Linked DNA regions of Actinomadura rubteroloni. The protein of the gene in region 2 interacts with the protein of the main gene of each other region in a pairwise test. Links are inferred from orthologs where the notes say so. Each region holds a gene or a part of one and is shown on either strand. Other genes may lie near its edges.

Region 1 (3,278 bases), on a different replicon or contig from region 2:
GACCGTCCCGGCTGCGAGCGCGGCCAGCAGCACGATCCGCTCGCGCGCGGTGGCCTTGCGGACGGCGAGGTCGCCGCCGCCGCGCCGGCCGCGCGTCCACATGATCCAGCCGTAGACCGCGAGGACGCCGAACAGCACCTGCTTGAGCGCGTTCCCGGGGACGTGCGCGTGCAGGGACGCGGCCAGCAGCAGCGCGGCGCCCGCGAACTGGACGGGCCACGTCCACATCGTCCGGCGCATCGCGAGCCAGACGACCGCGAGCGACAGGATGTTGCCGGCGAGGTCCGTCCACAGGACGTGCTCGCCGAACAGGGAGAACCCGGCGCCGAGCCAGTTCACGGCGCGACCCGGTCGCCGAGCATCCGCTCGACGTACTTGGCGACGACGTCCACTTCCAGGTTCACCGGGTCGCCGGGGACCTTGTGGCCGAGCGTGGTGAGGTCGAGCGTGGTCGGGATGAGCGACACGCTGAACCGGTCTTTCGTCGCCTCCACGACGGTGAGGCTGATGCCGTCGACCGTGATGGAGCCCTTGTCCACGACGTAGCGGGCCAGGTCCTCGGGGAGGGAGAACGTGACGACGTCCCAGCGCTCGCCGGGCTCGCGGGAGATCAGGGTGCCGACGCCGTCCACATGGCCCTGGACGAGGTGGCCGCCGAGCCGGTCGTTCAGCCGGACGGGACGTTCCAGGTTGACGCGGGAGCCCGCTTTCAGCGCGCCGAGGGAGGACCGGTCCAGGGTCTCCTTCATGACGTCGGCGGTGAAGATCCCGTCGCGCGTCTCCACGACGGTGAGACAGACGCCGTTGACGGCGATCGACGCGCCGTGCACGGCGTCCTCGGTGACGAGCGGGCCGCGGATCGCGAGCCGCGCCGAGTCGGCGAGCGGCTCGACCGCCGTGATCTCGCCGAGTTCCTCGACGATGCCGGTGAACATGTCTCCCGGGCCTCCTGACCGTTCCAGGCGAGGCTCCGGGGATGTTTTCCCGCATGATGCGAGGACACGTCACCCCTGGTACGCAGGGGTGACTCGCGCGCTGCCTCCCATCCGGACTTTCACCGTCGGTCCCGGAATTCCACCGGGTCAACCGGCCGATGGCTTCGGCCGGGTCGCGGACTGTCACCGCCGGTTCGGACTTTCACCGACCCCGGAGCACGCGTTTCACTGCTTGCCAACCAGTGTGCCACGACCGACATTCCCGTCCCTATGTGGGATTCCCCACGGTGGGACATTTCGGACGCCCCACCGACCGCACGGCCCACGCGACGCGCCCCACCTCGGCCGCCCGACCGCGCGGCCGGCCCGACATGCGTCGGCCGCCCGAAAGTCAGCTTTCGGGCGGCCGGAACGTGCGTCGTCAGGCCCAGCCGGCGGCCTCGGTCGCCTTCTCGGCCTGGGCGCGCAGGCGGCGCGCGGCCTCGGCGGGGTCGTCGGCGCCGTAGACGGCGCTGCCCGCGACGAAGACGTCCGCGCCCGCCTCGGCGCAGCGCTCGATGGTCTCGGCGCTGACGCCGCCGTCCACCTGGAGCCAGACGGGCAGGTCGCGGTCCTTGATGAGGGCGCGGGCGCGGCGGACCTTGGGCAGCACGACGTCCAGGAACTTCTGGCCGCCGAAGCCGGGCTCCACGGTCATCAGCAGCAGCATGTCGATCTCGCCGAACAGGTCCGCGTACGGCTCGATGGCCGTCGCGGGGTTGATCCCGAGGGACGCGCGGGCACCGGCCGAGCGGATGGCCCGCAGCGTCCGGATGGGCGCCTTGGCGGCCTCCGCGTGGATCGTGACGCTGCCCGCCCCGACCTCGGCGAACCGCGGCGCCCACCGGTCCGGGTCCTCGATCATGAGGTGGCAGTCGAGGGGGATCGGGCTCGTCCGGAGCAGCGCCTCCACGACCGGGAGCCCGATCGTGAGGTTGGGGACGAAGTGGTTGTCCATGACGTCGACGTGGACCCAGTCGGCGGCATCGGCGACGCGGTTGACGTCGTCGGCCAGATGGGCGAAGTCGGCGGACAGGATGCTGGGTGAGATCTGCGGAGCCATGATGCCGAAAGTCTAGATGCGCCCGTCCCGCCCCTCCTCACCCGCCCGAGGGAGAGCACGGGTGACCCGGCCGCCGAGGACCCTCCGGCCGGGCGCGCGAACCGCCCGGCCGGAGGATCGCGGACGCTCAGGCGCCGGCGAGCGCCCGCATGACGGCGGACGGGTCGCCGTCGAAGTAGTCCCGGACGACGCTCTGGAGCACCGCCAGCGCCCGCAGGCCGGGCACGAACTCGGCCTCCTCACGCGGAACGGCGGGCTCCTTGGCGTTCCCGATCTTCAACAACTCGTGAATCTCGGTCGCGTGATACCGCCGGTGACCCGACGGCAGGGTGATCGGATTGAGGGTCCCGGTCCTGGCCCACCGCGTGACGGTCTTCGGATCGACGCGGAAGAACTGCGCCACCTCCGACGGCGTGTAGAGGGTCGGCTGCTTGTGCTCGTTGTCTTTGCTCATCGCCATGTGTTCTCGTTCGAGACGGTTGGTACTTCGGACAAACCTCGGATCCGCGCCGACCAGCCGAACGGCAATGCCGTGCGCAGCCCGAAGGCGTTTGAATGCCGCGAACGCGGCGACCGGGCGGGGCCTCCGGGTGGAGCCCCCTCACCGGAACCGGCGGACGATCGCGTCGGCCCACCCCACCCGGAGGAGTTACCAGGCCGGGGCCTGACGGAAGAAGATCGCGACGGCGCGGACAAGCGCCGGGCCGGACGATTCCCTGCGGCGAAGCGTGCGATCCCCTCGGGCGACATAGCCGGCCGCGCTGACGGGAAATCGTCCGTTCGAGCTCAGTAGTCGGGGTGGCGGGAGATACCGAGAAGCTCCGCGACGGCCCGCGCCGCCGGGACGGGGTGCCCCGCCGGTCCGATCACCTTGCGCGGGTCGAAGCCGACGACGAGGGACCAGCCCTCGTACGTCAGGTCGCAGCCCACGTCCACGTGGTGAGCGCGCCATTCGACGCGCAGCGTGGGCGGCAGTTGGGCCTTGAACCGCGAGATCTGGCAGGTGACGTCCGGGTACCGCTCCCGCAGCGTGAGACTCAACGCCGCCAGGAACGTGGTGCGCTGGTTCGCGGGCTGCGGTTCCTGGTCCGCAGCCTGGACGATCGACATCCTTACCTCCTTCACACGGATGGGCATTCGTACAATTCGCCAGGTTTGCCGCGATTCTCGGCCGACGGGTCCGCTGAGTGGATCGCTGGAAACCTGCGGAAACGGCTATGCGTTTCGGTGAATGCCCGCCC
Region 2 (3,129 bases):
TGTTGGCCGTGAGGCCCTGCTGCTTGAGCCAGTAGCGCAGCGCGACGTCCTGGGTGTTGCCGAGCTGCGGCGTCGCGATCTTCTTGCCCTTGAGGTCGGCCGCGGCCTTGATCGTGGGCTTGACGATGAGCGAGACGCCGCCCGACGCCGCGCCCGAGTAGATCTTGATGGCCTTGCCGTGCGACTGCGACCACGCGTTGATCGACGGGTTCGGGCCGACGAACGTCGCGTCGATCGCGCCGGAGAACAGCGCCTCGACGGCGGCCGGGCCGGCGTTGAACGTCGCGGTCTTCGGGGCCGTGCCGAGGTGCTTGGCGAAGATGCCCTTCTCGACGCCGACGAGCGCGGTCGCGTGCGTGATGTTCGGGAAGTAACCGAGCCGCAGGGGCGCGTTCTTGCCGGAGGAGTCGTCGCCGCCACAGGCGGTCAGCGCACCCGATCCGGCGAGAAGGATCATGGCTGCTGCGGCCGCGCGCCCGCGGAACCTACGGAACATCGGTCAATCCCTACTGTTTCGGTTTGTTCGGTTTGAACAGTAGATAAGGTTGGTAATGAGTTCGTCAAGTCGCCTGCGTGGCACGGTTTTGTCACGATGCATCCGGATGCTCCGGGCGTGCCCCTTGGCCCCGCTCCCGGCCCCCTCGATAGGGTGACTAGCCAGCCGGAACCACCGCACGCACCAAGGAGCAGCCGTGTCGTCGATCGAGGCCGTCCTCGCCCGGGAGATCCTGGACTCCAGGGGCAACCCCACCGTCGAGGTCGAGGTCCTGCTCGCCGACGGCACCGAGGCCCGCGCCGCCGTGCCGAGCGGTGCGTCCACCGGCCAGTTCGAGGCCGTCGAGCTGCGCGACGGCGGCGACCGCTACAACGGCAAGGGCGTGCGCGACGCCGTCCGGGCCGTCAACGAGACGGTGGACGAGAAGCTCGTCGGCTACCCCGTCGCCGAGCAGCGCCTGATCGACCAGCTCCTCATCGACCTGGACGGCACGCCCGCCAAGTCCGTCCTCGGCGCCAACGCCATCCTCGGCGTGAGCCTCGCGGTCGCCAAGGCCGCCGCCGAGTCGGCCGGGCTGCCGCTGTTCCGCTACGTCGGCGGGCCGAACGCGCACCTGCTGCCCGTCCCGATGATGAACATCCTGAACGGCGGCGCGCACGCCGACACCAACGTGGACGTCCAGGAGTTCATGATCGCGCCGATCGGCGCGCCCACGTTCTCCGAGGCGCTGCGCTGGGGCACCGAGACCTACCACGCGCTGAAGTCGGTGCTGAAGGCCAAGGGCCTGAGCACCGGGCTCGGCGACGAGGGCGGCTTCGCCCCCGACCTGCCGAGCAACCGCGAGGCGCTGGACCTCATCCTGGAGGCGATCCGCAAGGCCGGGTTCACCCCCGGCCGCGACATCGCGCTCGCGCTCGACGTCGCCGCCAGCGAGTTCCACGACGCCGGGACCTACGCGTTCGAGGGCGGCAAGAAGTCCGCCGACGAGATGGCCGCCTACTACGCGGGCCTGCTCGCCGACTACCCGCTCGTCTCCATCGAGGACCCCCTGGACGAGGAGGACTGGACGGGCTGGAAGTCCCTCACCGACGCCGTCGGCGGACGCGTCCAGCTCGTCGGCGACGACCTGTTCGTCACCAACCCCGAGCGGCTCGCGCGCGGCATCGAGACCGGCACCGCCAACGCGCTGCTGGTCAAGGTCAACCAGATCGGCAGCCTCACCGAGACGCTGGACGCCGTCACCCTCGCCCAGACCAGCGGCTACCGCTGCATGATGAGCCACCGGTCCGGCGAGACCGAGGACACCACGATCGCCGACCTCGCCGTCGCGACCAACTGCGGCCAGATCAAGACCGGCGCGCCCGCCCGCAGCGACCGCGTCGCCAAGTACAACCAGCTCCTGCGGATCGAGGAGCTGCTGGACGACGCGGCCCGCTACGCCGGCGCCGCCGCCTTCCCGCGCTTCTCCGCCGAGGACTGACCGCGTCTCCGATGGCCCGGGACGCGAGCGAGGACACCGGCGACACCGGCCGCCGGGGCGACGGCGCCCCGGCGGGCCCGCCGCGCCCCGGGCTCGGCCACGCGCTGACCGGCCGCGCGGCGATCCTCGCGGTCGTCGTCTGCGCGATCGCGCTGAGCCTCGCCTACCCGGTCCGCGAGTACGTGGCGCAGCGCCAGGAGATCGCGCAACTGGAGCACCGGCAGGCCGAGGCGCGGCGGCAGGTGGACGAGCTGACGCGGCACAAGCAGCGGCTCGGCGACCGGTCCTACATCGAGCGCGAGGCCCGCCGGCGGCTGCGCTACTGCATGCCGGACGAGAAGTGCTACATCGTGCTGGACGGCGGCGACGGCGACGGGACACCGGCGGGCGGGAACGGCACCGGCCGCCGTCCGCCCTGGTACGAGACGCTGTGGCGGTCCGTGCGGGACGCCGACCGCCCGCGCTGAGCGGGAGAGAAGCCCGAGGATGATCGACGCAACAGACGAGGCCGCCGTCGCGGCCCAGCTCGGCCGTACGCCCCGCGGGATCCGGCGGGTGGCGTACCGTTGCCCGTGCGGACGGCCCGCGGTGATCGAGACGGCGCCGCGCCTCCCCGACGGAACGCCGTTCCCGACCCTGTTCTATCTGACCTGCCCGAAGGCCGCGTCCGCGATCGGGACGCTGGAGGGAAGCGGCGTGATGCGCGAGATGCAGGCCAGGCTCGCCGAGGACTCGGAGCTGGCCGCCGCCTACCGGGCCGCGCACGACGACTACCTGGCCCGCCGCGACGCGGCGGCGGCCGAGGACGGCGTCGAGCCGCTGCCCGCCGGGACGCAGAGCGCCGGGGGCATGCCCGAGCGGGTCAAGTGCCTGCACGCGCTGATCGCGCACGAGCTGGCCGTGCCGGGCGCCAACCCGTTCGGCCGGGAGGCGCTGGACGCGCTGCCCGAGTGGTGGCGGTCGGGACCCTGCGTCCGGCCGGAAGCGGAGGAGGAACGGTGACGCGCGTCGCGGCCGTGGACTGCGGCACCAACTCGGTCCGGCTGCTCGTCGCCGACGTCGCCGGCGCGGCGCTCACCGACGTCGAGCGGCGGATGGAGATCGTCCGGCTCGGCGAGGGCGTGGACCGCACCGGACGGCTGTCGGACGCCGC

The links.
Region 1: the proteins of eno (region 2) and rpe interact in binary tests that used the Escherichia coli proteins (3 or more experiments, as listed by UniProt). The link is inferred for Actinomadura rubteroloni from one-to-one orthologs.

Annotation. Positions count from the first base shown.
Region 1 is NZ_MTBP01000002.1:410,464-413,741, forward strand. What follows is about bases 198-3,162. They hold rpe (ribulose-phosphate 3-epimerase), read right to left. Parts: upstream 2,038-3,162; coding sequence 1,357-2,037; downstream 198-1,356. Other genes in these bases: pnuC (nicotinamide riboside transporter PnuC), read right to left, coding at 198-339; BTM25_RS13280 (riboflavin synthase), read right to left, coding at 336-935; BTM25_RS30695 (helix-turn-helix domain-containing protein), read right to left, coding at 2,165-2,491; BTM25_RS13295 (hypothetical protein), read right to left, coding at 2,824-3,147. Outside these bases: more of pnuC, read right to left, coding at 1-197. UniProt on the Escherichia coli protein: Catalyzes the reversible epimerization of D-ribulose 5-phosphate to D-xylulose 5-phosphate.
Region 2 is NZ_MTBP01000001.1:2,153,882-2,157,010, forward strand. What follows is about bases 19-2,834. They hold eno (phosphopyruvate hydratase), read left to right. Parts: upstream 19-692; coding sequence 693-1,976; downstream 1,977-2,834. Other genes in these bases: BTM25_RS09525 (ABC transporter substrate-binding protein), read right to left, coding at 19-496; BTM25_RS09535 (FtsB family cell division protein), read left to right, coding at 1,988-2,443; BTM25_RS09540 (DUF501 domain-containing protein), read left to right, coding at 2,463-2,834. Also shown: more of BTM25_RS09525, read right to left, coding at 1-18; more of BTM25_RS09540, read left to right, coding at 2,835-2,978; BTM25_RS09545 (Ppx/GppA phosphatase family protein), read left to right, coding at 2,975-3,129. UniProt on the Escherichia coli protein: Catalyzes the reversible conversion of 2-phosphoglycerate (2-PG) into phosphoenolpyruvate (PEP). It is essential for the degradation of carbohydrates via glycolysis.